3 regions of the Stutzerimonas stutzeri genome follow, and region 1 is predicted to be linked to each of the others. Evidence: predicted binding sites of a transcription regulator. Region 1 holds the regulator's gene; each other region holds the start of a gene.
The links. Region 1 encodes sigma-54, which starts transcription at its own class of promoters, with help from an activator protein. Its sites were predicted from a motif close to ANTGGCATNNANNTTGCTNT; they were not measured.

Region 1 (10,204 bases):
TTCGTTGACCATGGTGTAGGACACCGGATAGATCTCGCCTTGGCGCCCTACCACTTCCATGCCGACGCTTGTGCGTTTGGCATCCTGCTTGCCGCTCGGCGGCAGCACGCGAATCTGCTGATTGTTGTATTCCAGCAGAGCGTTGCCATAGAACTGCATCAGACTGCGCTTGAAGTTTTCCTGAAAGCGCGTCACTTGCTCAGGCGTGGCGTTGCGTGAGTACTTCACCGTCATGATGCTGCGCGAAATGCCTTCGGCATCTACCACAGGCCCGAGAATTCCATTGAGCGACTCATAGAAAGCGGCCGGATCGTTGCGGTATCGCTCTTTGTTGGCCTTCAGGTCGGCCAGCAACTCGTCAGTGGTCTGCTGGATCACCTGATGCGCGGTTGGCGCAGCGTGGGAAAACAGCGGGAACGCGACCAGCAAAATCAGCAAGCCGCGACGCAGGGCAGTCATCATGAACATCTCCTTCAGTCTCTGTTTACCGAGTTGAGCAGGAACTTGCCGATCAGATCCTCGAGCACCAGTGAGGACTGGGTATCCTGAATGGTGTCACCATCCTTCAACAGCTCGTCGTCACCACCTACGCTGACGCCGATGTATTTCTCCCCGAGCAGGCCAGCAGTCAGAATCGAGGCAGTGGAGTCAGCTGGCAGAATCTTCACATCCTCCTGGATCTCCAGCGTCACTCGACCGGTATAGCTGTCGCGATCCAGATCGATCGCAGTGACCTTACCGATGGTTACGCCAGCCATGGTCACCTTGGATCGGACAGTCAAACCGGCAATATTGTCGAAATAGGCATACAGCTTGTAAGTATCGGTGTTGCCTACGCTCAGCCCGCTAACGCGCAGCGACAGCAGCAACAAGGCCAACAGGCCGGCAAGCAGGAACAAGCCGACACCAATCTCCAGTGTGCGGATACGCATCAGAAATCTCCAAACATCAACGCGGTCAAAATGAAATCGAGGCCGAGCACGGCCAGCGAGGCGTACACCACGGTACGGGTGGTGGCACGGCTGATACCTTCAGAGGTCGGCTCACAGTCATACCCTTGGAAAACCGCAATCCAGGTGACCACTAACGCGAACACTAGACTCTTGATGACGCCATTGAGCACATCAGAGTGGAAGTTGACGCTGTTCTGCATGTTGGCCCAGAACGAACCTTCGTAGACCCCAAGCCAGTCCACTGCGACCATCGCGCCACCCCAGATACCGACAACATTGAAGATCAACGTCAACAGCGGCAGCGAAATGAAGCCGGCCCACAGGCGCGGCGCGATGATGTACTTGAGCGGATCGACGCCAATCATCTCCAGACTCGAGAGCTGCTCGGTGGACTTCATGTTGCCGATCTCGGCTGCCAACGCCGAGCCGGCACGACCAGCGAACAGCAATGCGGTGACCACCGGCCCGAGTTCACGCAACAGGGTCAAGGCAACCATCTGCCCGACGGCCTGCTCCGAGCCGTAACTGCTGAGAATGCTGTAGCCCTGCAGCGCCAGAACCATCCCGATGAAGATACCGGACACCACGACGATCGCCAGCGAGAGCACGCCAACCGAATACAGCTGCTTGACCAGCAACGAAAAGCCGTTGCGCAGGCCACTTCGGCCAAACAGGACATGCACCAGGAAAATCGTCGAGCGCCCAAGCGCCGCGAGCACATCCAGGCCGGCCCGCCCCAGCAGGGCGATCCGATCCAATAAGGAACGCTTACGCATCGGGGCCTCCCAGTAGGTCATCAGCGTAGGTCGGCGCAGGAAAGTGGAACGGCACCGGCCCGTCCGCAGAACCTTTCATGAACTGACGAATGCGTGGATTGGTCGATTCCATCAGTTCCGCAGGCGTACCTTGACCAAGCACCTCAGCGTCGCCCACTACATAGATGTAGTCAGCAATGGAGGCGGTCTCGGCCAAGTCATGGGAGACCACGATACTGGTAATACCCAAGGCATCGTTGAGCAAGCGGATCAGCCGCACCAGCACGCCCATGGCAATCGGGTCCTGCCCGGCGAAGGGCTCGTCATACATCAGAATCTGCGGATCCAGGGCAATCGCCCGCGCCAGCGCGACGCGCCGCTTCATGCCACCAGAGAGCTCGTCGGGCATCAACTCTATCGCGCCGCGCAGGCCCACCGCCTCGAGCTTCATCAGCACGATGTCGCGAACCATTTCGTCGGGCAGCTTGGTATGCACCCGCAGCGGAAACGCTACGTTTTCGAATACGTCCAGGTCGGTGAACAGCGCACCGCTTTGAAACAGCACGCCCATCTGCTTGCGCATATCGAACAATTCGCTGCGCGACAGGCTCGGCAAATTGTTGCCGGCCACCCAGACCTCGCCTCGCGAAGGCATCAGCTGGGCGGCAATCAGCCGGAGCAGTGTCGTCTTGCCACACCCGGACGGCCCCATGATGGCCGTGACTTTCCCTCGCGGGATGGCGATATCGACATTATCGAAAATACTGCGCTCGCCCCGCATGAAGGACACTCCCTTCAGCTCGACGGCGAAGCCGTTGTTGGCGCTCATCTGGTCTCCTTGCATCAGTCTGCGAAACAGACGATTCCCGATGACGCCGGGATACTTTCTGTCCTGACCGTTTTCGGCGGCGCACTATAGCACCGCGCCTAAAGCCGCCCAACAGATGAGCGTTTCAGCAGATGACTAGCGACATGCCGTTCAGGCTCGGTTCAGCTAATACTGACCAAATCGGCTACCTGCCACGGGCCACCGAGATTTCCATCAGCACAACCCGCTTTCTCGCTATAATCCCCGCCTTTTAATCGGACGACCTTGCCAGTTATGAGCCAGAGCAGCCAATTGATCGAAACCGCACAACGCACCATTCGTCTCGAGATTGAGGCGGTTGAGCAGCTGAATGCACGTATCGATGCCTCTTTCGTAAAGGCCTGCGAGCTCATTCTTGCCTGCAAAGGCCGGGTCGTCGTCGTCGGCATGGGCAAGTCCGGCCATATCAGTCGCAAGATCGCCGCGACCCTGGCCAGCACCGGAACCGCTGCGTTTTTCGTGCATCCAGCCGAGGCCAGCCATGGCGACATGGGCATGATTACCCAAGACGACGTCGTGCTGGCGCTATCCAACTCCGGCACCACCAGCGAGATCGTTACCCTGCTGCCGCTGATCAAGCGACTCGGCATCACGCTGATCAGCATGACCGGCAATCGCGACTCGGTCCTGGCCCAAGCTGCCGCGGTAAACCTGGATGCCAGCGTCAGCATCGAAGCCTGCCCGCTGAATCTCGCGCCGACCTCCTCCACCACCGCCAGCCTGGTACTGGGTGATGCGCTGGCCATCGCGCTGCTGGAAGCGCGCGGGTTCACCGCCGAAGATTTTGCTTTCTCCCATCCGGGTGGAGCACTGGGCCGGCGCCTGCTGCTCAAGGTCGAGCACGTGATGCACACAGGCGAACGCCTGCCCCGAGTGCTTCGTGGCACCTCGCTGCGCGACGCCTTGCTGGAAATGACCCAGAAAGGCCTGGGCATGACCGTGATCGTCGAAACGGACGGACGACTGGCCGGAATCTTCACCGACGGCGACCTGCGCCGCGCCCTAGATAAAGGCGTGGATGTGCGCCAAACCAGCATCGACGAGGTGATGACCGTTCACGGCAAGACCGCCAATGCGGAAATGCTTGCGGCCGAGGCGCTGAAGATCATGGAAGACCACAAGATCAGCTCCCTGGTCGTTATCGACGAAAGCGAGCTACCGGTCGGCGCCCTGAACATGCACGACCTGCTGCGCGCGGGGGTGATGTAATGCACGAGCATCTACTGCAACGCGCCCGCGACATCCGCCTGGCAATCTTCGATGTGGATGGCGTCCTGACCGACGGTCGCCTGTACTTCCTTACCGACGGTAGCGAGTTCAAAACCTTCAACACGCTGGACGGTCACGGCATCAAGATGCTGATCAACTCCGGCGTGCGCACTGCGATTATCAGCGGACGCAAGACGCCGGTAGTGGAGCGTCGCGCGCAGAACCTGGGTATCCAGCACCTGTACCAGGGCCGCGAGGACAAGCTGGTCGTGCTCGACGAACTGCTGGCCGAGCTTGGCCTGAGCTACTCTGAGGTGGCTTATCTCGGCGACGACCTGCCGGATCTGCCGGTGATACGCCGTGTCGGCCTCGGCATGGCGGTCGCCAGTGCCGACTCGTTCGTCCGTGAACATTCACACGGCGTAACGCAGGCGCGCGGCGGCGAAGGTGCGGCACGCGAGTTCTGCGAACTGATCATGCGCGCCCAGGGCACCCTGGCCGCTGCGCAAAACGCCTACTTGTAGAGGTCCGGATGCTCCGCAAACTGCGCCTTGCTGCCCTGCTGACCCTGATCGCCGCCCTGCTGGTGGCTATCGGCTACTGGAATATTCGCCCGGAAAGTTTCATGCAGCAGCCTCCCGCTGCCGCTGCCGAGACGCCTGATGTCGATTTCTACGTGATCAACTCACGCACGGTGCAGTACCAGCCGGACGGTAAGCGCAACTACGAACTGACGGCCGACAAGCTCGAGCACATCAAGGCCAGCGATATCAGCCTGCTGACCAAGCCCGACCTGATGTCTTATCGCGGTACCGAGTTGCCTTGGCACGTGCGCAGCGAGCGCGGCGAAGTATCGGCCGAGGGCGACGAGGTCCTGCTGATCGACAAGGTCCGGGTCGAGCGCACGGACACCAAGGGCCGGCCGACAATTCTTACCACCAGCCGCCTGACGGTATGGCCGGATAAGGATTATGCCGAGACCAACCAAGCCGTTAGAATCGTGGCCGCCAATGGTGTGACCACCGCAACCGGCATGAAAGCGTACATGGATGACGGCAGGATGCTCCTGCTGTCCAACGTAAGAGGCCAGCATGAGCTGCGTTAAGACTCTCCCCCTCCTGCTCGGTTTGAGCGCATTCTGGCTCGGCGCCAGCGCTTGGGCGCTTCCCGAGGATCGTGAACAGCCAATCCGCGTACAGGCCGACTCCGCCGAACTCGATGATCGACAGGGCGTTGCGGTATATCGCGGCGACGTGGTCATAACCCAGGGCACGATGAAGATTACCGGCGACACGGTAACCATCACTCAGAATAACAACGGCGACGTCGAGGTCTTCACCTCTATCGGCAAGCCTGCCTATTACGAGCAGAAACCAGCGGCAGACAAGGAAATCGTCAAGGCTTATGGCCTGACCATCCAGTACTTCGCTGCCAACGAGCGAATCGTGCTGATCGACCAGGCCAAGGTCGTTCAGGAGGGCAACACCTTCGAAGGCGAGAAGATTGTCTATGACACCCGCCGCCAGATCGTAAATGCCGGCCGCGCCAGCAACGCAGACGTCACCACGCCGCGACCACGCGTCGACATGGTCATCCAGCCGCGCAAACGCGACCAGGCCGCGGAGCAGCCGCAGTAATGGCCGTCCTCAAAGCCCAGCATCTGGCCAAGAGCTACAAAAGCCGTCAGGTCGTGCGCGATGTCAGCCTGTCCATCGAGAGCGGGCAGATCGTCGGCCTGCTCGGCCCGAACGGTGCCGGCAAGACCACCTGCTTCTACATGATCGTCGGGCTGGTAAACGCCGATCAGGGACGCGTGCTGATCGATCAGAACGACGTCACCCACCTGCCGATGCACGGCCGCGCGCGCGCCGGCATCGGTTACCTGCCGCAGGAAGCGTCGATCTTTCGCAAACTCTCGGTTGCCGACAACATCATGGCCATTCTCGAGACACGCAAGGACTTGGATCGCAGCGGCCGCCAACAGGCGCTGGAAGGCCTGCTGCAGGAATTTCACATCAACCATATCCGCGACAGCCTCGGCATGAGCCTGTCCGGTGGTGAGCGTCGCCGAGTGGAAATCGCCCGCGCGCTGGCCACAGCGCCGAAGTTCATCCTGCTCGATGAACCCTTCGCCGGGGTTGACCCGATCTCGGTCGGCGATATCAAACAGATCATTCACCATCTCAAGGCCAAGGGCATCGGCGTGCTGATCACTGATCACAATGTCCGTGAAACGCTGGATATTTGCGAAACCGCCTATATCGTCAATGACGGACAACTGATCGCCGAAGGCGATGCACAGACGATCCTCAGCAACCAGCTGGTCAAGGAAGTCTATCTGGGCCACGAATTCCGCCTCTGAGGCGGTTTTTTTGCTCAGCTCGGCAAATCGGCTCTAGGCAAAGGCTTCGTCGGCAGGCATATAATTTGCTTTCGCTGGCGCCCTGGGCGCGGCATGTCGGAATGGGCGCGGTTGCGCCGGCATACAAGGTTCGAAGTCCTCTGCCATGAAACCATCGCTAGTCCTGAAGATGGGCCAGCAGCTGACGATGACACCGCAGCTGCAACAGGCCATACGGCTCCTCCAGTTATCCACCCTCGATCTGCAGCAGGAGATCCAGGAGGCGCTGGATTCCAATCCCATGCTTGAGCGTGAAGAAGACGGCGACGACTTCGACAGCTCCGATCCCATGGCCGAGGCCGTTGACCGGCCGGGCGAAACCGGCATCGAGAAGAGCAGCAGCCAGGAAAGCACCTACGAGGAGCCCTCGCACAGCGGTGAGAGCGCGGAAGACGGCGACTGGGGTGAGCGCATTCCTAGCGAGCTTCCGGTCGACACGGCCTGGGAAGACATCTACCAGACCAGCGCCAGCAGCCTGCCCAGCAACGATGACGACGAGTGGGACTTCACCAGCCGTACATCGAGCGGCATCAGCCTGCAGAGCCACCTCCTGTGGCAACTCAACCTTGCGCCAATGAGCGACACCGATCGATTGATCGCTACCACGCTGATCGACTGCATCAACGACCAGGGCTATCTCGAGGAGACCCTGCAGGAGATCGTCGACTCGTTCGACCCGGAGCTGGAAGTCGAACTCGACGAGGTTGAGGTCGTCTTGCGGCGCATCCAGCAGTTCGAGCCGGCCGGCATCGGTGCCCGCGACCTGCGTGAATGCCTGCTCCTGCAACTGCGCCAGTTACCCGACCGAACGCCATGGCTGTGCGAGGCCCAGCGCTTGGTCGGCGAATACCTGGATATCCTTGGCGGCCGCGACTACAACCTGCTGATGCGCCGCATGAAGCTCAAGGAAGACGAGCTGCGCCAGGTCATCGAGCTGATCCAGAGTCTGAATCCTCGCCCGGGCTCGCAGATCGAGGCGAGCGAACCAGAATACGTGGTCCCCGACGTGATCGTGCGCAAGCACAACGATCGCTGGCTGGTCGAACTGAACCAGGAAGCCATGCCGCGCCTGCGGGTCAATGCGCAGTACGCCGGTTTCGTTAAACGCGCCGACTCCAGCGCAGACAACACCTTCATGCGCAATCAGTTGCAGGAGGCGCGCTGGTTCATCAAAAGTCTGCTCAGCCGCAACGAAACCCTGATGAAGGTCGCCACCCAGATCGTCGAGCATCAGCGCGCTTTCCTGGAACATGGTGACGAGGCAATGAAGCCGCTGGTCCTGCACGATATTGCCGAAGCGGTGGGGATGCACGAATCGACAATTTCTCGCGTAACCACGCAGAAATACATGCACACGCCGCGGGGCATCTACGAACTCAAATATTTCTTCTCCAGCCACGTCAGTACGGCTGAAGGCGGCGAATGTTCGTCCACCGCGATCCGCGCGATCATCAAGAAGCTGGTCGCCGCGGAAAACCAGAAAAAGCCGTTGAGCGACAGCAAGATCGCTGGTTTACTGGAGGCGCAGGGCATCCAGGTGGCCCGCCGCACAGTTGCGAAGTACCGCGAGTCACTCGGTATCGCACCGTCCAGCGAGCGCAAGCGTTTGCTGTGATCGGCCCCTGGTCGAACTGCCCCGGCGGCAGGCCTACCAACCTGCTCTTCGCACAAGGCAAAGGAGATAGCAGTATGCAAGTCAACATCAGCGGTGTTCATCTGGAAGTAACAGACGCCCTGCGTGACTACATCGAGGAGAAGTTCGACCGGCTTGCTCGCCACTTCGACCGCATCATCAGTGTTCAGGTGATTCTGCAGGTCGAGAAGCTCAAGCAGAAAGCCGAAGCAACTCTGCACGTCGCCGGCCGCGAAGTGGTGGCCATTGCCGATCATGAAGACATGTACGCTGCGGTCGACCTTCTGGTCGACAAGCTTGATCGCCAGTTGATCAAGCACAAGGAGAAGCAGCTAGACCACACACAGGGCGCTGTCACCCGCTGACTCCAATATGATCCGACTCGAAAACATCCTCACCCCCGGACGTTCCCTTGTGGACGTCCCGGGCGGTAGCAAAAAACGCGTCCTGGAACAGATCGCCAAGGTGATCGCCCAAGACCTCATCGATCTCGACTCCCAGACCGTGTTCGAAAGCCTGATTGCCCGGGAAAAGCTCGGCTCCACCGGCTTTGGCAATGGAATCGCCATTCCACATTGCCGCATGGTCGGTTGCAGCGCTCCGCTGAGTGCCGTGCTGCGCCTGGAAACACCTGTGGACTTCGACGCCATTGACGGCGCACCGGTGGATTTGCTGTTCGTTCTGCTAGTTCCTCAAGCCGCTACGGACGAGCACCTTGAACTGTTGCGCCAGATCGCCAGCATGCTCGACCGAGAAGATGTACGCCAAAGGCTGCGCGAGGCGCCAACCAACCAAAGCCTCTATCAGGTCGTAGTCGACGTGCAGAGCGGGGCCTGACGAAGTGGGCAATCGATGCGGCTGATCATCGTAAGTGGGCGCTCAGGCTCGGGCAAAAGCACCGCGCTGAACGTGCTTGAGGACAACGGCTTCTACTGCATCGACAATCTGCCTGCCGGGCTGCTGCCAGAACTCGCCGAGCGCGCTCTGCTGCATACCGAGCTGCTGCACCCGCAGGTCGCCGTATCGATCGATGCGCGCAACCTGCCCAGCCAGCTCAAGCGCTTTCCGGAACTGCTCGAAGAAGTCCGCGCCCGGCACATCCTGTGCGATGTGCTCTATCTCGACGCCGATGATGAAACCCTGCTCAAGCGCTTCTCGGAAACCCGCCGGCGTCACCCACTGACCAACGAAACCCGCTCGTTGGCCGAGGCGATCCACGACGAAGAGTTGCTGCTGGCAGCGATCATCGATCATGCCGATCTGAAGATTGATACCACGCATCTGAATCTCTACCAGCTGCGTGACGTGCTCAAGCTGCGCCTGCTCAACAAACCGGAGCCAGGCACGGCGTTTCTGATCGAGTCATTTGGATTCAAGCGAGGCATGCCCGTCGATGCCGACCTGGTATTCGACGTGCGCTGCCTGCCCAATCCGTACTGGAAAGCAGAGCTACGGGACTTTTCAGGCCTCGACCAACCTGTAGTCGACTATCTCGCCGCTCAAGCCGATGTGGAGGAAATGTTCCAGGACATCCACGCCTATCTGAGCAAATGGCTGCCGCGGTTTGCCGCCAGCAACCGGGCATACGTCACCATCGCCATTGGCTGCACCGGCGGGCATCACCGTTCGGTCTATCTGGCCGAACGGCTGGGCAAGGCCCTCAGAGAGCCGCTGAAAAACCTGCAGGTCCGTCATCGGGACCTCGCTTAGGAATACCTGTACTCATGCCCGCCCGCGAAGTAACCATCATCAATAAGCTCGGTCTGCATGCTCGCGCTGCAGCCAAGTTCGTAGCCGTAGCCAACCGCTTCCCCTGCAGGATCCGCGTTGGCCGGTGTCCCGACACGCTGGTGGACGGAAAAAGCATCATGGCCGTCATGATGCTTGCGGCAAGCAAAGGCACCTCCGTGCACCTGCATACCGAAGGTGAGCAGGAAGACGAAGCCCTGATTGCGCTGGCCGCACTGATCGACGACTATTTCGAAGAGGGCGAGTGAAACGTTGTGCGAGGCAGCGCGAACCGTTTCCGGCCGCGCCAGCGCACTCGCCTCACTTACCGGCGACCATCATCCGTTCGATCAGCACCGAGCCTGTGCGTACATTGCTGCGCGTTTCCACATCACAACCCACCGCAACGATCTGACGGAACATGTCGCGCAGGTTGCCGGCAATGGTGACCTCCTGTACCGGGAACTGGATTTCGCCGTTTTCAACCCAGTAGCCACCGGCACCACGCGAATAGTCCCCGGTGACCAGGTTCAGGCCCTGTCCCATCAGCTCGGTCACCAATAGGCCACGCCCCATGCGACGAATGAGCGCCGCCTGATCCTCATCACCGTGACTGACGAACAGGTTATGCACGCCTCCGGCGTTGGCCGTACTCGG
Region 2 (10,204 bases), 870 kb from region 1:
GTTGCGGCGAGTACCGCATCGCCTTGATGCCCTGGCTGCGACTGACCCTGACGGCCCGACTGGCCGTCGGCACCAACCTGCACGTTGACCTGTACGAAGTGCTGCGCCACCAGCTCCTGGCGCAGACGGTCACTGGTCTGCTGCAGCAGGCGCGCCACATCTGCATGGGCTGCACTGAGCTGCACGGTGAGGCGACCGGACTCATGGCTGAGATGGATCTCCATGCTGCCCAGCTCGGGCGGGTCGAGGCGAATGGTCGCGCTCTGCTGACGTTGCTGCAGTTGGATTTCGACGTGTTCGCGCAGCGCGTGGAGCATCTGCTCGCCCCACTTGGCCTCCGGTGCTTGCAGCTTGAGCAGGCGTTCGGCGCCCTGAGCTACGCTGCTAGCCGGGCGATCAGACAACAGCGGCACTGACTGGCTGCCATCATCAATGCTGGCGAGTTCCCGCAGTTGCTCGACCGGCAGGTCTGCGCCGAGATCGCTTCCTGCTGCACCGACGGCCAGCAGGCTCAACGCTGCACCGGGCTCGATGGCCGGACGCACGACCGGTGCAGCGGGCATCAGCCGGTCGGCGAGCTGCTCGGTCGCTTGCTGGCCCGGCAGGCCAGCGGGCAACGGGGTCACCCGGCCCTGCGATTGTGCTTCGATGACCTCGGCGGCCTGGCCATCTGGCGCGGCGTCTGATGGTTGGGGCGCCACTGGCCAGCCCAGTTGAACCGCCGCCTCACGTGCCTGAACCTGCACCTGCTGCTGATCGAGCATACCCAGCAGCCACTGCTCGGCCGGACCTTGCTCGGCAGCTTCGTCGATACCCGCCTCGGCAACCATTTCCACAAGCGCGGACGGCAACAGCGGGTCCTGCTCCGCCGGGAGCTGTGGCAGCGTATCCATGTCCAGATCCGCGGCTGCACCCAGCATGCGCGCACGAAAATCTATGGCGAAGCCGGTTTGGCCGTCTGCCGCTCGCGCAGCCGCATGACCGCTTAGCGAGGCCGGACGCGGCGGTTGCGTCAACGCTTCCGCCACTGCGGCTGGGGCCGAAGCCGAGATCAACTGCATCACCTGCCGTCTCCCGCCTGGTACATGTCGATTCGTTGATAGGCCGAACGCCCTTCGGCGTACTCCAGGTGATTCACCAGCAGCAGGCGCAAGCGCTCGCACTCCTCGCCACACGCCTTTAACGCCTGCCCGTGCAAGCGCTTGAGCTGCTGCCTGGCGGCCTTTACAGACTCATCCTGCGGCACGCGCGGGAGCTGTTCGAGGCATTGGCGGATCGCCTGGTCGACCTCGCCAACAGCGCGCCAGTCCTGGGCCTGCACTGCCGCGGCCAGCCGTCCGTGCAACGCCCGCAAGCGCTGCTCATCACTTGCGTGCGGCACTGACACCCTCCCAACCTTCACGCAGGGTGCCAAGCAGGTTCACCACCTCGTCCAGCCCTTCCAGCGACAGCGTCACGCTGACGTCGGACAGGCGGTAGATGCAGTACTCGTAGAGCCGCGCCAGTCCCTGCACGACTTCGCCACCGCCTTCCTCATCCAGCGCGCCATTGAGACCGTTGAGGATGTTCATGCACTTTTCAAGCGAGGCGCCCTTCTGCTGGTAGCGCTTGTGCTCGATGTGGCCGCGCGCGCGGGCCAGCTCGTCGAGCAGGCCATCCATCAGCACCAGCACCAGCTCATAGGGCGACGCCGAAGCGGCACGCGCCTCGAGATCCACCGCGCGGTAGCTGTCGTAACTGTCGTTGGGGAGGTAGGTCATCAGAACATTCCGAAGGTCTGCTCCATGTTCTGCATGGTCTGCATCATGGAGGTGAACTGCTTGAGGTAGCGGGAGTAATGGCTGTCGTACTGCTGCTGCAGCTTGTCGAACTGCTCGTTGGCGCGCCGCAGGTTCATGTCCAGGGTGTCCATGCGGTTCTTCAACATGCCGTTGGTACTGGAGGTGTAGCTGGCGACGGTCTTGTCGATGCTGTCGAGCAGGTTGTCCTTGCCGGTGAACAGCGCTTCGAAACCGGCTGGATCCTTCGCTACGGCGGCTTCGAAGCGAGCGGTGTCGATGGTCAACTTGCCGTTGCGATCGGCGCTGATACCAAAATTGATCAGGCTGTTGCCGCCGAAATCGGTACGCAGCAGCGTATTCAGGCGACCTTCGATGGCGCGCACGCTGGAGTCGCCCGCCAACACACCGCGGGCGCTGCTGTCGCTGCCGCTGGCGGTCAGTGAATCGAAACTGGTCATCAGGGCGTTGAAGGCATCGACGAAGCTCTGCGCCTTGCCTTTGGTGGCACTCTTGTCCTGGTCGATGTTGAGTGTCAGAGCCGCATCACCGTCCTTGTGCACCTTGCTGACCGACAGGCTGACGCCCTCGATGACGTTGTCGAAGGTGTTGCTCGAGCTGGTCAGCTCGATCCCGTCTGCACCATTGAAGCTGCCACCCATACGAATGCGCGCATCGGCCGCGCCTGACAGATCGGTGGTCGTGCCGCTCGAATCGGGGCTCAATGAAACAGCGAACGCATTGGCGGCGCCGCTTTCGGCACTGGTCAGCACCAGGTTGACCTGGCCATTGCTGCGCACCAGCGTGGCCTGCACGCCGAGGTAGGCAGTGGCGTTGATGGCCTTGGCCGCGTCGTCGAGAGTGGCGTAGCCGCTCAGATCGAAATCCTGCCCCTTGAGCGTCAACGTGCCGCTCAGGCTGCCGTCGACTAGCCCCTGCACCGCCACCTGCTGTTTGCTGGCCAGCTGCTCGACATAGAACTGATAGCTGCCGGCCTGCGCCTTGGCACCGACCGTGGCACTGACGTAGCCCTCCTGGCTGGTGGTGGCGCTGTTGACCAGCATGGTCGCCTTGCCGGTCTTCAACCCGGAGACGGCGGACTTGAAGGTCGTCAGGGAGGTGCGCAACTTGCTCAGCGCATCACGCTGAGTCTTGTAGTTGCTTTCGTTGCGATTGAGCCGGTCCAGCGAAGACTGAACTTCGTAGGTCGCCAGCTGCGTCGACATCTGCTTTATGTAATTCGAATCTATCGCCATTACCGATCCCCTTCCTGTGCTCTGTAGAGCAAGTTGAGTGCCAATTCACAAATGGTTGATTTATAAGCGTTTTAATCCACATGACGCAGAAGAAACGCTTCCGCCTGGCAGCCTTATGGGGAAACGGGGAAATGCCGTTTCCGCCTGGCTATGCGGCGCAACATCTCTGGGTAAAGGCGACGGTTTGAGGGGGAGCGCTTAAGGCGCATTGCAAAATATCGGCGGGAAGGTTGAGAGACTCTCGCCGATGGTCCTCGGGCGCTCGTGCGGAGCCCAACCCGGGCGCTCGGCGAACAGCATCCGGAGTCTGTTGCGTTCAGCAACTGTGGCGCCGGCAGGTGCCGGACAGCATGCCAACCGGCGGCCGCGCACGGCTCCCACAAGCATTCAGGAGCAAGCGGGCTACAGCAGCTCCGGGTGATGGATACGAGAGTTGGAACAAATCACGTATTACGCCCTATGGGCTTAGTACATCTGTGGCTGATAGAGCCGCGCATCATGACTACCCGCCAGCAGCTGGCCGAGGATCTCGTGATGCATGGCCAGCAGCTTGCCGTTGCGCTCGTTGATCTGCTGGCACTGACAGGCCAGTGCCCCGAGTTGCTGCCAGGACTGGGTAAGGCGCATGGCCTGCTCGGCAGGGTAGGAACCGAGCAGACGCTGCATGCCCTCGGCATCGGCCTGCAGACGGAAGGCACTCAGCACCTTGGCCCGGCGCTGGGCCCGCATGCCGATGGTTTCGACGCGCGTGGTGATCTGCAGATTGAGTCGATCAATCTCTACACTGTCACGCTCGAGCAGGAATGCGTAGAGCGCCTGCATCAGATCGCGCAGGGCCAGGTAATCCTCGCAATCCTGCACAAGGTCGCTGGCGACGACCGCAAGCAGCTTGTCGCGCTGGTTCACGCATCGCTTCCGCGGTGGTAGGCGAGCATGCTGCCGGCCAGCTCGGCGGGATCGCTGGAGATCTCACCGCGCTGCAGGGCCTGCTTGATCGCCGCAACCCGGTCGAGGTCGATTTCCGGCATAGCGCGCAGGGCGTCATGCATCTGCTCCAGCGGAAGGCTGGCAGGTTGGCGCACCAGCGCTTCAGCCGCAGGGCGTGCAGCGGGCTGGCGATTGGTGCTGGCCTCGGCGGCCGGTGTCAGGGCGGGCTTGAAATGCCGGCTGATTTCCATGATTGCGTTCCAACTCGGTGGTTACAGCCAAAGAGGCGACCGCTTGGGCGAAAACCTTAAATCTATTCTGCAGGGCACGGATGGACGGTGCGTCCGACGTTGCTGCGCCGGTCGATTCTGCCCCTTACCCAGCCCCATCGCAAAAACTCAGGCCATTCGATTACGCCACCAGCTCTGCGCGGCCAGGCCGTCCTGGATCTTCTGCTCCTGCTGCGCAAGCAGCTGCTGCCATTGCTGCATCTTGTCATCGATCATGTGCTCGACCACTTTCTCGCTGCGCATGGCCTGCAGCAGCTCGCGCTGAATACGCTCCAGCGCCTGCTCGGCAACCGCCAACTCACGGCGCTGCAGCTCCACCATCTTGTACAGGGTGGCCTTGTAACGCTGCTGGTTGTCGCGCTGCAGTGGTGTGCTCATCGGCACGGAAAAGCCGCACAGGCGGCTCAGGCCGGTGATGTTGTTGCGGTAGCGCTGGCAAAGGTTCTGCTGGTACTGCACGCGGCCGAGCATCTGCCGCACACGGTGGCTGCGCAGGCTGGCCAGGCGGCCGAGGGTCTCGATCTGCTGTTTCATCGCGGTTTCCCGAGGATGTTCTGCAAGGTGGCAACGCTGGCTTCCAGCTCGGCGGCCTCGCCGACGTCCTGACGCAGGAAGCGCTCGATGGTCGGCGCCAGCTGCACCGCGCGATCGGTCTTGATGTCGGCGCCCGGCGTGTAGCCACCGAGCGGGATAAGCTCCTTGATCTTCTCGAAGGTGCTGTAGCACTCCTTGAGCTGGCGCGCCGCGCCCAGGTGCGCCGGCTGTCCGACCTGGCTCATGCAGCGGCTGACCGAGGCGCACACGTCGATGGCCGGGTAATGTCCGGCTTCGGCCAGGCGCCGCGAGAGCACGATGTGGCCGTCGAGAATCGCCCGCGCGCAGTCGACGATGGGATCCTGCTGGTCGTCGCCTTCAGCCAGTACCGTATAGATGGCGCTGAGACTGCCGTTGTCGCTGGCACCATTGCCGGCACTCTCCACCAGCTCCGGCAGCATGCCGAACACCGATGGCGGGTAGCCCTTGGTCGCCGGCGGCTCGCCGAGGGCCAGGGCGATTTCGCGCTGGGCCATGGCATAGCGGGTCAGCGAATCGACCAGCAGCAGCACGTCGTGGCCCTGGTCGCGGAAGTAGGCGGCGATGCTGTGACAGAGTTCGGTGGCCTTCAGGCGCATCAGCGGCGATTCGTTGGCCGGCGCGACCACCACCACGGCCTTCTTCAGGCCCTCCTCGCCGAGCGAATGCAGGAGGAATTCCTGCACCTCGCGGCCACGCTCGCCGATCAGCCCGACCACCACCACATCGGCCTTGGTCTGCCGGGTAATCATGCCCAGCAGCACGCTCTTGCCGACGCCGGAGCCGGCGAACAGGCCGACGCGCTGGCCCTTGCCCAGGGTCAGGGTGGCATTGATCGCGCGCACGCCGACATCCAGCGCTTCGCTGACCGGCTTGCGCTTGAGCGGATTGACCGAGGGCAGCTCGGTCGGCAACGGGTCGCGCCCGCCGAGCTTGCCCAGTTCGTCCAGCGGTTCGCCGAGGCCGTTGACCACACGCCCCAGCCAGGACTCATCGATGTGCAGCTTGGCGTCATCCGGCGCCGGGAATACCCGCGAACCGGCCGTCAGACCGACCGGTTTCTTGAACGGCATCAGGTAGGTGATATCGCGATTGAAGCCCACCACCTGCGCTTCCAGCATGCTGCCGTCGCCCTGCTCGACATAGCAGCGTTGACCGGTCATGCGCTGGCAGCCGAGGCTTTCCAGCAGCATGCCGGAGACACGCACCAACCGCCCGCTGACCTTGGCCAACTGCACGTTGTCCAGCGAGCGCAGGGCCTCGTCGAGGCGGAAGCTGTCGCGCAGGGCCATCGGTCAGCCCTGCGCCGTGATGTGTTCGGCGAGGGTTTCCATGCACGAGTCCAGGCGTTGCTGGCAGCCGATATCAGCTTCGGCCTGCGCCGTCAGCACGCGGCACTCGCCGAGCGCCAGCTTGTCGTCCGGCACCAGGCGCCAGGCGCCGGCCCGCTCGGGCGCCAGCTCGCGAATACGCGCGCACTCTTCCGGATTGAGGTGGATACGCACCTCTTCTTGGTCTCCCGGCATGGCGTTGAGCGCCTCCTCGGCCAGGGTCAGCAACTGGGTCGGATGCAGGGTCAGCTCACAGCGAATCACCTGCCGTGCGACCTTCTGCACCAGCTCCAGCAGCTCCTCGCGGCGCGCCTGCTCGTATTCCTGACGAAAGCCTTCGAATGCCTCGATCAGGCGGTCCAGCGGGCGACCGGCCTCGTCGAACGCGCGGCGGCCCTGCTGGCGGCCCTCTTCCAGGCCCAGCGCCTTGCCATCTTCGACGCCACGCTGGAAGCCTTCGCGATGCCCCGCTTCGCGGCCCTGCTCCAGGCCTTCGCGGTAGCCCTTGTCGATGCCTTCCTGAAAGCCATCGGCCACCGCGCGCTGCAGTGCTGCCGGGTCGCCGGCGAAACCAGCCGCGGCCTGTGCCGGGGTCTTCACCCTTGGCGGAAAGCGGAACGGCCGCCAGCTGCGGTCGGCACCCTTGATCACCTTGACCGTCATGTCATTCCACCGTCTGTTCGCGGAACAGCTGCACCTGCAGCTCGCCATCGGCGGACATCTCGCGCACCACGGCCATGATGTCCTTGCGCACCTGCTCGACACGGCTCAGCGGCACCGGGCCCTGACGCCGGTTGATCGATTCCATCTGCTGCGCCTGGCGCTTGGGCATGGCGCCCTGAATGGCCTTGACCAGCTCCGGTTCGGCGCCTTTCAGCGCGACCACCCACTCGTCCAGCGGAATCACTTCCAGCAGGGTCTGCAGCACGTCCTGGTTCTGCCGCGAGAGGATGAAGAAGTCGTACATTTCATCCTCGATCTTGCCGACCAGCTCTTCGTTGTGCGCGCGTAGCAGCTCGAACATCTGGTCGCGATTGCCCTTGAAGCGGTTCATGATGTCCGCCGCCTGCTTGACGCCACGTACCTGCGAACCCTGGGTGCTGAGCACCTTGAGGCTGCGGTCGATCAGCTGCTCCAGCTCGGCGATCACGTCGCTGTTGACCTCCGAGAGGTTGGCGATGCGATACAGCAGCTCGTCCTGACGCTCGGCCGGCATGCATTCGAGTACCTCGGTGGCCATGCCCGGCGGCAGGAAGGCGAGGAACACCGCCTGCATCTGCGCGTGCTCCTTGGCGATCAGCGCAGCGAACTGCTTGGGGTCGAGCCATTCCATCTTGGCCATCTTGGCGCGGATTTCCTCGCCGTAGATCGAGTCCAGCAGCGAGCGGGTGATGTCACCGCCCAGCGCCTTGCCGAGCATCCCGGACAGGTAGGCACGTGAGGCGCCCTTGATGCTGCTCTGCTCCTTGTAATCGTCGAAGAAACGGCTGATCACATCGGAAACCATCGGCTGCTTGACGTTGGACAGTCGCGCCATCGCCTGGCTGATGCTGATGATTTCCTCGCGGGAGAAATTGCGCAGGATCCCGGCGGAAATCTCGTCACCCATGCTCAGCATGAGGATTGCCGCCTGGTCCAGCGAGCTGACCGAGCGCAGCTGCACCGGCCGCGGTTTGATCTCGCGGGACGACGCCTGGCTTTCTTCAGCCGGCTGGGTTGAGGTCTCTTTCATTGCGCCCTATCCAATGCTTGATGACTTCCGAGACACGCTCGGGATCGTTCTTGGCGAGCATCTGCAAATGCTCGATCTGCAGTTCCAGCCCCGACCCCGGCGCCGGCAGGCGGATTTCCGAGAGCGGGTTAAGTTCGCCGAAAATGTGCGGGCCACCGGCCTCACGCGGACTGGACAGGGCCGGCCGGCTATCGCCTTCCAGCGCGGCCGGTATGCCCGGCTCGACCAGGCTGCCCTCCAGCCCTTCGGCCTGCGGCAATGCCGCGACGCTGCGCTGGGTCAGGTTGCGTACCGCCGGGCGCACCACGATCAGCAGCAACAACAGGGCGACCAGCCCGGCAACGCCGATCTTGGCCAGCGCATGAATCTGGCTGTTCTCCCACCAGGGCACGACCTGTTCGATCGACTCCACGGCGGCGAAGGGCAACACGCTGAGGCTCAGCAGATCGCCGCGGTCCTGCTTGAAGCCGACGGCGTTGCGCACCATCGCTTCCATCTCGGCACGTGCCTCGTCGGTCCAGCCGCCCTCGGGCGCCGCCGCGGAGTTGAGCACTACCGCAACGCTCTGCTGACGCAGCGCGAAGCCGGCGTGCTTGACGTGCACCACGCTCTGGTCGTAATCCATCTGGCGAGTCGACTCCTCGCGCAGCGAGGTTGCGCCCTTGGTTTCGCCTATGCCCGCCGCGGGCTCCTCGCCCTCTTTCGGCGGCGCCACGGGGCGGTTGGCCAGCGAACCGGGAATGCCCAGGGCCAGCTGATCGAGCGCGCTCTCGTTGCGCAGTACCTCACTGCGCAGCCGCGGCGTCTCGCCATAGGACTGGAAGGTTTCTTCCTTCTGGCTGAAGTCGATATCGGCGGCGACGCTGATGCGGTAGTTGCCCAGGCCCAGCACCGGCGCCAGCACCTGTTCGATGTTGGCGGCCGCCTTCTGCTGATAGTCATCAACCGCCTGCCAGTTCTGCGCCGGTCCGCCGCCGACACTCAAGCCACGCGAGAGCAGCGCGCCGTACTGGTCGACCACGCCGACATCTTCCGGCTTGAGGTTGGGCACGCTGTTGGCGACCAGATTGATGATGGCGCCGACCTGATCGTGGGTGAGCTTGTAGCCCGGTTCCAGCTGCAGCATCACCGACGCCTTGCTCGGGGCGCGCTTGCTGACCACGAAGGAACTGTTCTCCTCCTGCGCCAGATGCACCCGCGCATGCTGCACGCCCTTGAGCGCCATCACCGTGCGCGCCAGCTCGCCTTCCAGGCTGCGCTTGAGGCGTACGTCCTGAACGAACTGGCTGGTGCCCAGCGGCTCTTCCTTGTCGAACAGCTCGTAGCCGGCCGGCTGCGCGACCTTCACGCCCTTGGCGTTGAGCAGCAGCCGTGCCTGTGCCAACTGATCCTCGCGGACCAGGATCTGGCCGCTTTGCGGATGGATGCGGTACTGCAGCGCTTCGCCGTCGAGCACCTGCATCACCTCGGCGGCGGGGAACGATTCGCCGGCACCATGCAGCGGGCGGAACGAACCGTTGTCGCGCCACAGATAGAAGGCCACGGCCACAGCCAGCGCCGCGGCGATGACCGCCATGCCGGCCAGCGTCACACGCGGATCGAGTTGCAGCCCACCTGCGGGCAACCTGGATTTGAGTTTCTGCAGCACGTCTTAGCTCTCTGGGCCGGTTACAGCGGCATTCGCATGACGTCGTCGAACGCCGTCGTCAGTTTGTTGCGCACCTGCAGCAGGGCGGAGAACGACACGCTGGCCTTCTGGCTGTCGATCATTGCGCCGACCAGGTCATCGCTCTTGCCGCTATCGACGGCCGCCATCGCCGCACCGGCCTTGTGCTGCTCGGCATCCACCGAACGCAGCGCCGCCTCGAACGAACCGCTGATGGCATTGGCCGCCATGCTCGACGGGCGGATCGGTTGCCCTTCCGCGGCACCGGCCAGTTGTTGCATGCGGCCCAGCAGATCCTGCTGCACCTGAGTAATGGAACTCATGGTTGCTCTCCCCCGATCATTCAGAAATTCAGCTCGATGCCCTGCTCGCGCATCGCATTGAGGCGGTAGCGCAAGGCGCGTGAGGTCATGCCCAGGCTCGCCGCAGCCTTGGTCTTGTGGCCGTCGAAGCGGCGGATGGTGTCGATGACATGCTGGTACTCGGCCCACTTGCCGCTGGCACGCAGGGCTGCCTTGCCGTTCTCGGCCGCGAGCGCCAGCGGCTTCTCGACCCGGACCGAGGCGGCGACAGGTGCCGCCAGGCCGAGATCCTGCGGCTGAATGAACAGCCCGTTGCGCAGCACCAGCGCACGCTGCACGGTGTTTTCCA
Region 3 (10,204 bases), 450 kb from region 1:
TTGCCGCGCTTCGGCACCCCGCTGCGCTCGGTACGCTAGACGTAGCGATACGCCGCAAGCTTCGCGCAGCAGGAACAAGGCCGCGCGGCAAGACCAAAGGCTTTCACTTGGAGCTCGAAGCTTGATGCTTGCAACTGCTCTCGACGCCTACTTCGAATACCTGCGCAGTGCGCGGCAGCTGTCCGGCCACTCGCTGGATGGCTACCGCCGCGACCTGAACAAACTGCTGGCCTATTGTGAGCGCGAGCACATCGCCGACTGGCGCGAGCTGCAAGGCCGGCATCTGCGCCAACTGGTCGGTGAACTGCATCGCCAGGGCCAATCCAGCCGTAGCCTGGCGCGCCTGCTGTCATCGGTACGCGGCCTGTATCGCTATCTCAATCAGGAAGGGCTCTGCCAGCACGATCCAGCCGCCGGCCTGTCTGCACCGAAAGGTGAACGTCGACTACCGAAGCTGCTGGATACCGACCGCGCCATGCAGCTGCTCGATGGCGGCGTCGAGGATGATTTCATTGCGCTGCGCGATCAGGCCATGCTCGAACTTTTCTACTCGTCCGGCTTGCGCCTGTCGGAGCTGGTCGGCCTGAACCTTGATCAGCTCGACCTGCCCGCCGGCCTCGTCCGGGTGCTCGGCAAGGGCAATAAGGTGCGCGAGCTGCCGGTCGGGCGCAAGGCACGCGAGGCGCTGCGGGCGTGGCTGCCGCTGCGGGCGCTGACCAATCCGGCCGACGGTGCGGTCTTCATCGGTCAGCAGGGCCGGCGCCTCGGCGCCCGTGCGGTGCAGATGCGCGTACGGGAAGCGGGCGTCCGGGAACTCGGCCAGCATCTGCATCCACACATGCTGCGCCACAGCTTTGCCAGTCACATGCTGGAATCGTCTCAAGACCTGCGCTCGGTGCAGGAGCTGCTAGGCCACGCCGACATCGGCACCACGCAAATCTATACCCATCTGGATTTTCAGCACCTGGCCAAGGTCTACGATCAGGCGCATCCGCGCGCCAAGCGCAAGCAGGGCACCGACACATGAGCATTCGCCTGATCACGTTCGACCTGGACGATACCTTCTGGGAAACCACGCCAGCCATCCAAAGCGCCGAGACCGCGCTACGCGACTGGTTGGGCATCCACGCACCTCGCCTGGGCGAATTTCCCGTCGAGGCGCTGGGCGCGATCCGGCGCATGCTGGTCGAACAGGAACCGGCGCTGCGCCACCGTATCAGCGAACTGCGTCGGCGCATTCTGCAGCATGCGCTGCACGATGCCGGCTACCCCAGCGACGAAGCGGGCGAACTGGCCGAGCAGGCCTTTGAGGTTTTTCTCGACGCGCGCCACCAGGTCCAGATATTCCCGGATGTGCAGCCGACCCTGGAGTTTCTCGCCAATCACTACACCCTCGGTGTGATCACCAACGGCAATGCCGACGTGCGCCGCCTGGGCCTGGCCGACTATTTCCAGTTCACCCTATGCGCCGAGGAGCTGGGCATTGGCAAGCCTGACCCGCATCCGTTCCAGCAGGCCCTGCGCCTGGGCGACACACGTCCGGAGCAGGCCGTGCATATCGGCGATCACGCGCTGGACGACATCGCCGGCGCGCAACAAGCCGGCCTGCGGGCGATCTGGTTCAACCCCAAGCATGTCATCTGGACGCACGATTACCATCCCGACGCCGAGATCCACAGCCTGGCCGAACTACCCAAGCGGCTGCTCGCCTGGCGCGGCGACTAAGCGAGAACCCTCACGCCAGACGCGAAAAAGCCCGCTTTGGAGGCGGGCTTATCGCAATTCGTTTCGTGCTCAGATAGGGCGGCTGCCGTACTTGCTGTCCGGCTTCTTCGGCGGGTCGGCGACCACATTGGGTTCGACTTCCTGCACCTGACCGCCACGCGCCAGGAATTCTTCCATGGCCCGCGCCAGCGCATCGCGCTCTTTCTGCTTGGCTTCCAGACTCGGCAGCTCGTCCGGCTCTACCGCCTTCGCCTTGGTTTTCTTGACCGGCGTAGCGCGCTCGCTATCGGTCCCTTCATCATCGAGACTGTCGTCGCCCTCGTCGGCCGCGTTCAGCTCTTCCCCTTCCTCCTCGTCGCTAACGTCCAGATCGTCTTGTTCTAGTTCTTCGTCACTCATGTTCAACCTCATGGCCATGCCAAAGCGGAGTAAGTTATAGCCCAGCGCTGCGGAAATACCGACACCGCCAAAAAAAATTCAACTTGCCGTCCCGTGCAGCGTTGCCACTACCTGCCGCGCTCCACCCTGGTCGCGGTGTTCCCCGAGATAGATGCCCTGCCAGGTGCCAAGGGCCAGACGGCCCTCGCTGACAGGAAGGCTCAACTGACAACCGAGCAAACTGGCCTTGAAATGCGCCGGCAGATCGTCCGGCCCTTCGTAGTCATGCTCGTAGCCTCCCTCATCCTGCGGCACCAGGCGATTGAAGAAGCGCTCGAAATCTCGTCGAACCGCTGCATCGGCATTCTCGTTGATCGTCAGCGACGCCGAGGTATGCCGCAGCCACAGGTGTAACAGACCGACCCGGCATTGCTGCAGTTCCGGCAATGCGTCGAGCAGCTCATCGGTGACCAGATGAAAGCCGCGTGAACGCGCGCGCAAGGTGATCAGGGTCTGTTGCCACATGTTCGGAAGGCTCATGTTCAACGGCTGGTCGCGCGCATTCTAGCGTGGCGCAAAAAAAAACAAAGGGCGCCCAAAGGCGCCCTTGTCATATAGCAGCGAATCGTTACTGGCGAGTGAACTCCGGATAGGCTTCCAGACCGCACTCGACCACATCCACGCCTTCGTATTCTTCTTCCTCGCTGACACGCAGGCCCATCACTGCCTTGATGATGCTCCAGACGATCAGGCTGGCGATGAAGACCCAAAGGAAGATCGATACCAGGCCCAGCAGCTGGGCACCGAAAGTGGCATCGGCATTGGTCAGCGGCACGGCCAGCAGGCCCCACATGCCGGCGACACCGTGCACGGAGATCGCACCGACCGGGTCATCGAGCTTGAGCTTGTCCAGGCCAAGGATACTGAACACCACCAGCACACCGCCGACGCCACCGATCAGCGTCGCCTGCAGGGCACTCGGCGTCAGGGGCTCGGCGGTGATCGCCACCAGGCCAGCCAGCGCGCCGTTGAGCACCATGGTCAGGTCGGACTTGCCGAACAATAGACGCGCGGTGATCAGCGCCGCGATCAGGCCGCCAGCGGCGCCCATGTTGGTGTTGACGAACACCTGAGCGACGGCGTTGGCGTCTTCGATAGTGCTCATCTTCAGCTGCGAGCCACCATTGAAGCCGAACCAGCCCATCCACAGGATGAAGGCACCCAGGGTCGCCAGCGGCATGTTGGCACCGGGAATGGCGTTGATTTGACCGTTCGCACCGTACTTGCCCTTACGCGGACCAAGCAGCAGGACACCAGCCAGAGCGGCAGCCGCACCGGCCATATGCACAATGCCGGAGCCTGCGAAGTCGAGGAAACCAGCCGCGTCGAGGAAGCCACCGCCCCACTTCCAGAAGCCCTGAACCGGGTAGATGAAGCCAGTCATGACCACCGCGAAGGCGATAAAGGCCCACAGCTTCATGCGCTCGGCCACGGCACCGGAAACCACCGACATGCAGGTCGCAGCGAAGACGATCTGGAAGAAGAAGTCGGCGCGGGCGGAATAGTAAGGCGCGTCCTCGCCACCGGCAGCGACCAGGTCGACCGCATGCTCGTCACCGATCAGGAAACCCAGGCTCGGGAAGATGCCGCCTTCCGGGCTGGAGTACATGATGTAGTAGCCGACCAGCAGATACATGACCGACGCCAGCGCGTAGAGCACGATGTTCTTGGTGAGGATCTCGGCAGTGTTCTTCGCCCGCACCAGCCCGGCTTCGAGCATGGCGAAACCTGCCGCCATCCACATCACCAGCGCTCCGCAGATCACGAAGTAGAAGGTATCGAGTCCGTACTGGACGGGTATCAATGCAGTGCTATCCATGTGTCACCTCTTGCTGTCGCGCTGTGTGCGCTATTCGGTCCGCAGGCCACCGCATGCCGCTCCGGTGATCTGCGCCGCTTTTGGGTTGGCCCCGGGTTGGCTCCGGGGTCTGCGCTGAAATGGGTTACAGGTTGTAGCCGCGTTCGTTATGCAGGCTGAGGTCCAGACCGATGGTTTCCTGCTCCTCGTTGACCCGCAGGCCCATCACCAGATCGATCGCCTTGAGGATCAGGTAGGTGACGATTGCGGTGTACACCACGGTAAAGAGCACGCCCTTGAACTGAATCCACAGCTGCAGGCCGATGTTCTCCACCTCGCCGAAACCGCCCAGCATCGGTGCGGCGAAGACGCCGGTGAGCAGCGCACCGACGATGCCGCCAATGCCGTGCACGCCGAAGGCATCCAGCGAATCGTCGTAGCCGAGCTTGCGTTTCAGGCTGGTGGCGCAGAAGAAGCAGACCACTCCGGAAACCAGACCAATGACCAGCGCACCCATCGGACCGACAGTGCCGGCCGCCGGCGTAATGGCAACCAGACCGGCCACTACACCGGAGGCGATGCCCAGCGCGCTGGGTTTGCCGTGGCCGATCCACTCGGCGAACATCCAGCCCAGCGCAGCCGCCGCGGTGGCAATCTGGGTAACCAGCATGGCCATGCCAGCGGTGCCGTTGGCGGCGACAGCCGAGCCTGCGTTGAAGCCGAACCAGCCGACCCAGAGCATGGCCGCACCGATCAGGGTCAGGCCCAGGTTGTGCGGTGCCATCGGTGTGGTCGGATAACCCTTGCGCTTGCCCAGCACCAGGCAGGCCACCAGACCGGCGACACCGGCATTGATGTGCACCACGGTGCCACCGGCGAAGTCGAGAACGCCCCAGTCCCACATCAGGCCGCCATCGCCGCCCCAGACCATGTGCGCGATCGGTGCATAGACCAGCGTGAACCAGACGCCCATGAACACCAGCATCGCGGAAAACTTCATGCGTTCGGCGAAGGCGCCGACGATGAGCGCCGGGGTGATGATGGCGAAGGTCATCTGAAACGTGATGAAGACACTTTCCGGGAAGGCGCCGACCAGACTGTCCGGCGTCAGGCCGCTAAGAAACGCGCGGTCCAGACCGCCAACGAAGGAATTGAAGTTGGTGACGCCCGCTTCCATCCCGGTGGTATCGAAAGCGAGGCTGTAGCCGTAGACCATCCAGAGGATGCTCATCAGGCCGGTGACGGCAAAGCACTGCATCATCACCGAGAGAATGTTCTTCGAGCGGACCATGCCGCCGTAGAACAGCGCCAGCCCAGGGATGGTCATGAACAGCACCAGCGCAGTGGCCGTCAGCATCCATGCCGTGTCGCCTGAATCCAGCGTTGCCTCCTGCGCCAGGGCCAGGCCTGGACTTATCAGAGACAAAAGGGCTCCTAGCCCTGCGAATTTTCGCAGAGTCATGGTTTTACTCCTGGGGCGTGGGGGTTCGGAGGTGCTGCTTAAATCGCGTCGGTATCGGTTTCGCCGGTACGGATGCGGATGGCCTGTTCCAGGTTGACCACGAAGATCTTGCCGTCACCGATCTTGCCGGTGTTGGCCGCCTTGGTGATGGCCTCGATGACGCGATCGAGCTGATCGTCAGCGATGGCTACATCGATCTTTACCTTCGGCAGGAAGTCGACGACATATTCGGCACCGCGATACAGCTCGGTGTGGCCCTTCTGACGGCCGAAGCCTTTGACTTCGGTGACGGTGATGCCCTGAACGCCAATTTCCGACAGCGACTCGCGCACGTCGTCCAGCTTGAACGGCTTGATGATGGCAGTGACTAGTTTCATGAAAACTTCTCCCGTTTAGGTGGACTTGCCCCAGAAGTACGAACCCGGTTCAAGTCTAAGCTCAGTGTCTGGCTCTTGTAACGCTCCGGCTGTTGCCGAGCAGCTGTCCGACACCACCAATCTCTCCGACAAAGCGTCGCGAATCACCGATGCACCGCAACCGGTTGGTGCATGCGTCGCTGAGGACAAAGCAGTTTCGATGCCAGCTTTGTGCGAACCCCATGGTTGTGCGGGTTTCACCTGTGGAACGGCAGTCCGACGGGCGGTTCAGGGCAGGCGACGCACCTTATTGGTGCGACCGTGCACTGCGTGCTGCTCATTTTTTGTGCACGCGTCGTGAGATAGACGAAAAAAGTCGCGTGCTACACTGCGCCCCGTTCAATGACAGGTGTTTTTCATGTTGCCGCCAAAAGCTTTTCTTGATGCCATCGGCTCCCAGGCCTCGCGCCTGTTCAACGGCGAGACGCCGCTGCCACGTGGTGAATTCGAAGCCCAACTCAAGGGCGTGGTGCAGGGCGCGCTGAACAAGCTCGACGTAGTCAGCCGCGATGAGTTCGATAGCCAGATGGTGGTGCTCGCACGCACCCGCGCCCGCCTCGAAGCGCTCGAAGCCAAGGTCGCCGAAATGGAAGAAAAACTAACGCCGCCCGTGTCCTGACAGACCGGGCCGCGACACGATCAAGGAGTGATCGAATGTCCCTGGCCATAGTTCATAGCCGCGCTCAGATCGGCGTCGAAGCGCCATCGGTGACCGTTGAAGCCCACCTGGCCAACGGTCTGCCGGCTCTGGCGCTGGTCGGCCTGCCGGAAACCGCAGTGAAGGAGAGCAAGGACCGCGTACGCAGCGCCATCCTCACCTCCGGCTTCGACTTTCCGCCCCGCCGTATCACGCTCAATCTCGCACCGGCCGATCTGCCCAAGGATGGCGGCCGTTTCGACCTGGCCATCGCTCTGGGCATTCTCGCCGCCAGCGGCCAACTGCCCGCCGAGCGTCTGGACAAGCTGGAATGCCTGGGCGAACTGGCGCTGTCCGGCGCGTTGCGCCCGATCCAGGGCACGTTGCCGGCCGCTCTTGCCGCTCGTGCTGCCGGCCGTGCGTTGCTGGTGCCACGAGCCAACGCCGAGGAAGCCAGCCTCGCGTCTGGACTAACGGTCTATGCCGCCGAGCATTTGCTTGAGGTCGCCGCGCACTTCAACGGCGTCACGCCGCTGCAACCCTATGTGGCCCAGGGCCTGCTGCGACAGATCCAGCCCTACCCCGACCTGGCTGAAGTGCAAGGCCAGCAGGCCGCCAAACGCGGGCTGCTGATCGCCGCGGCCGGGGCGCACAACCTGCTTTTTTCGGGCCCACCAGGGACCGGCAAAACGCTGCTGGCCAGTCGCCTGCCAGGTCTCTTGCCGCCGCTGGACGAACAGGAGGCGCTGGAAGTCGCCGCCATCCACTCGGTGGCCAGCCACAGTCCTCTCGAACATTGGCCGCAGCGGCCCTTTCGGCAGCCCCATCACAGCGCATCGGGGCCGGCACTGGTCGGTGGTGGCAGCCGCCCGCAGCCAGGCGAGATCACTCTGGCGCACCAGGGCGTGCTGTTTCTCGACGAGCTGCCGGAGTTCGATCGCAAGGTACTCGAAGTCCTGCGCGAGCCCATGGAGTCGGGTCATATCGTCATCGCCCGGGCTCGCGACAAGGTGCGCTTTCCGGCGCGCTTCCAGCTGGTGGCGGCGATGAACCCCTGCCCGTGCGGCTATCTCGGTGACCCCAACGGCCGCTGCCGCTGCACGCCAGACCAGATCCAGCGCTATCGCAACAAGCTCTCCGGCCCGCTGCTGGACCGCATCGACCTGCACCTGACCGTGGCGCGCGAAGCCACGGCGCTCAATGCGCCACCGCAAACCGGGCAGAGCAGCGCCGTGCTGGCCGCGCAGGTGGCCCAGGCCAGGCAGCTGCAACTGGCCCGCCAAGGCTGCGCCAATGCATTCCTCGACCTCGCCGGTCTGCGCAGCCATTGTCAGCTGACGGCCGAGGACCAGGCCTGGCTGGAACGCGCCTGCGAGCGGCTGGCGCTGTCGCTGCGCGCAGCGCACCGTTTGCTCAAGGTCGCACGCACCCTTGCTGACCTGGAGCAGGCCGCGAGCATCAGTCGCCAGCACCTCGCCGAAGCGCTGCAATACCGGCCCGGCAACCAGGCCTGAGCCGCTCTGGCGCAGGCTTCGGCTAGCACCAAGCGGCCGCGGATAACCGCCGCTTTTAGCGGACTGTGTTAAGTTGGCTGGCTTTCGCCACAGGCGGCCACTCCCCAGACACAACCCGAAGGAGCGCAGCATGGAGGCAAAACAGCCCTCGTCTTCCCACCTAAACGCGCCGGTCTTCTACGGCTCGGCACTGATCATCCTGGCGCTGGTGATTTACAGCGTCGCCTTTCAGCGCCACGCGCAAACACTGTTCGGCGATACCCAAGCGTGGATCATCGCCAACGTCAGCTGGCTGTACATTCTCGCCGTCGCACTCATCCTGTTGATGGTGGTGCTACTGGCGTTCAGCCGTTACGGCGATATCAAGCTCGGCCCGGATCACAGCGAACCGGACTACAGCGCGCTGACCTGGTTCGCCATGCTGTTCTCCGCCGGCATGGGCATCGGCCTGATGTTCTTCGGCGTCGCCGAGCCGGTGATGCACTTCCTCGCGCCCCCCACCGGTGAAGGCGGCACCACGCTGGCGGCGCGCGAGGCGATGAAGATCACCTTCTTCCACTGGGGCCTGCATGCCTGGTCGATCTATGCCATCGTGGCGATGATCCTGGCCTACTTCGCCTATCGCCACGGCCTGCCGCTGACGCTGCGCTCGGCGCTCTACCCGCTGATCGGCGAGCGCATCTACGGACCGATCGGTCACGCCGTGGATATCTTCGCCATCATCGGCACGGTACTCGGGGTCGCCACGTCGCTGGGCCTGGGCGTCACCCAGATCAACACCGGACTGAACCACCTCTACGGCCTGCCGATCTCGGTACCTGTGCAGATCGGGCTGATCATCGCGACCACACTGCTGGCCACGATTTCCGTGGTCACCGGCTTGGACAAAGGCGTGCGCCGCCTGTCCGAGCTGAACCTGACGCTGGCGGCGCTGTTGCTGCTGCTGGTGCTGATCACCGGGCCGACGGTGTTCATCCTGCAGACCTTCGTGCAGAACACCGGCAGCTACCTGTCGGATATCGTCGACAAGACCTTCAACCTCTACGCCTACGAGCCGAACGACTGGATCGGCGGCTGGACGCTGTTCTACTGGGGCTGGTGGCTGGCCTGGTCGCCCTTCGTTGGCCTGTTCATCGCGCGCATCTCGCGCGGCCGGACGATTCGCGAGTTCGTCACCGGCGTGCTGCTGGTGCCGACCGCCTTCACGCTGCTGTGGATGACCGTGTTCGGCGACACCGCGATTCACATGATCCTCTGGGAGCACGTGACCAGCCTCGGCGAAGCCATCGAGCGCGACAGCTCGCTGGCGCTGTTCGCCTTTTTCGAGCACTTCCCTTTCTCAGGCTTCATCTCGCTGATCGCCATCATCATGGTGGTGGTGTTCTTCGTCACCTCGGCGGATTCCGGCGCACTGGTGGTGGACATGCTCGCCTCCGGCGGGCAGCAGGGTACGCCGGTCTGGCAACGGATCTTCTGGGCGGCCTCCATGGGCGGCGTGGCCATCGCGTTGCTGCTCGCCGACGGTCTGACCGCATTGCAGACCGCCACCATCGCCAGCGCCCTGCCCTTCACCATTGCGCTGCTCTGTTCGATGTGGGGCCTGCTCAAGGCGCTGCGCCTGGATGCCACCAAGCAGGGCCTGCGCTACCAAGCGTTGAGCACCTCACCCAGCGCGCCACGCAGCGCGGGTGGCTGGCAGCGTCGGCTACGCACGCTGATGCTGTTCCCGCGGCGCGCCCATGTGGTGCGCTTCATCACCGAAGTGGTGCGCCCGGCCTACGACGACATCGCCGAAGAAATGCGCAAGCAGGGCTACGTGGTTGAAATCAGCGAAGGCGAGGATCGTCGCCTGCGCTTCGAGATTACCCATGATGGCGAGCCGGATTTCATCTACGAGGTCCGCCCACGCGCCTACGCGATGCCCAGCTTCGTCGCCAGCAACGAGGATGACGAGCGCGAGGAGCGCAAGTACTTCCGCGCCGAGGTGCATCTGAAGGAAGGCGGTCAGGATTACGACGTGATGGGCTGGAGCCGCGAAGACGTCATCAGCGACATCCTCGGCCAGTACGAAAAACACATGCACTTCCTGCACATGGTCCGCTGAATCGGGTCAGCGTCCTGGCATGGCCAGGACGCTCCGATCACTGCGCGACACCCGCGGCCAGCCGCTCGGCGCTCATGAAACTCAGCAGCTCGGCCAATGGCAGCGGCTGG

Region 2: a site for sigma-54 is predicted at 3,060-3,079, ahead of fliD (flagellar filament capping protein FliD). Genes of this name have one in related genera too.
Region 3: a site for sigma-54 is predicted at 5,988-6,007, ahead of glnK (P-II family nitrogen regulator). Genes of this name have one in related genera too.

The regions. Positions count from the first base shown of each region.
Region 1 is NZ_CP139348.1:3,707,063-3,717,266, forward strand. Features, by position in the region: gene SM130_RS17080 (MlaC/ttg2D family ABC transporter substrate-binding protein) at 1-462, opposite strand, end outside; gene mlaD (outer membrane lipid asymmetry maintenance protein MlaD) at 474-932, opposite strand; gene mlaE (lipid asymmetry maintenance ABC transporter permease subunit MlaE) at 932-1,729, opposite strand; gene SM130_RS17095 (ATP-binding cassette domain-containing protein) at 1,722-2,537, opposite strand; gene SM130_RS17100 (KpsF/GutQ family sugar-phosphate isomerase) at 2,811-3,785, shown strand; gene SM130_RS17105 (KdsC family phosphatase) at 3,785-4,309, shown strand; gene lptC (LPS export ABC transporter periplasmic protein LptC) at 4,318-4,890, shown strand; gene lptA (lipopolysaccharide transport periplasmic protein LptA) at 4,877-5,422, shown strand; gene lptB (LPS export ABC transporter ATP-binding protein) at 5,422-6,147, shown strand; gene SM130_RS17125 (RNA polymerase factor sigma-54) at 6,293-7,801, shown strand; gene hpf (ribosome hibernation-promoting factor, HPF/YfiA family) at 7,876-8,184, shown strand; gene ptsN (PTS IIA-like nitrogen regulatory protein PtsN) at 8,192-8,656, shown strand; gene rapZ (RNase adapter RapZ) at 8,672-9,529, shown strand; gene SM130_RS17145 (HPr family phosphocarrier protein) at 9,544-9,816, shown strand; gene pmbA (metalloprotease PmbA) at 9,869-10,204, opposite strand, start outside.
Region 2 is NZ_CP139348.1:4,576,944-4,587,147, forward strand. Features, by position in the region: gene SM130_RS21155 (flagellar hook-length control protein FliK) at 1-1,061, opposite strand, end outside; gene SM130_RS21160 (hypothetical protein) at 1,061-1,381, opposite strand; gene fliS (flagellar export chaperone FliS) at 1,365-1,760, opposite strand; gene fliD (flagellar filament capping protein FliD) at 1,760-3,034, opposite strand; gene flgN (flagellar protein FlgN) at 3,500-3,940, opposite strand; gene flgM (flagellar biosynthesis anti-sigma factor FlgM) at 3,937-4,212, opposite strand; gene SM130_RS21185 (flagellar FliJ family protein) at 4,360-4,785, opposite strand; gene fliI (flagellar protein export ATPase FliI) at 4,782-6,116, opposite strand; gene fliH (flagellar assembly protein FliH) at 6,120-6,818, opposite strand; gene SM130_RS21200 (FliG C-terminal domain-containing protein) at 6,820-7,887, opposite strand; gene fliF (flagellar basal-body MS-ring/collar protein FliF) at 7,859-9,535, opposite strand; gene SM130_RS21210 (flagellar hook-basal body complex protein FliE) at 9,556-9,876, opposite strand; gene SM130_RS21215 (sigma-54-dependent transcriptional regulator) at 9,897-10,204, opposite strand, start outside.
Region 3 is NZ_CP139348.1:4,157,011-4,167,214, forward strand. Features, by position in the region: gene SM130_RS19270 (DUF484 family protein) at 1-39, shown strand, start outside; gene xerC (tyrosine recombinase XerC) at 125-1,027, shown strand; gene SM130_RS19280 (HAD family hydrolase) at 1,024-1,725, shown strand; gene sutA (transcriptional regulator SutA) at 1,795-2,124, opposite strand; gene SM130_RS19290 (secondary thiamine-phosphate synthase enzyme YjbQ) at 2,203-2,628, opposite strand; gene SM130_RS19295 (ammonium transporter) at 2,732-3,982, opposite strand; gene SM130_RS19300 (ammonium transporter) at 4,107-5,423, opposite strand; gene glnK (P-II family nitrogen regulator) at 5,462-5,800, opposite strand; gene SM130_RS19310 (accessory factor UbiK family protein) at 6,198-6,458, shown strand; gene SM130_RS19315 (YifB family Mg chelatase-like AAA ATPase) at 6,494-7,990, shown strand; gene betT (choline BCCT transporter BetT) at 8,121-10,094, shown strand; gene SM130_RS19325 (putative bifunctional diguanylate cyclase/phosphodiesterase) at 10,132-10,204, opposite strand, start outside.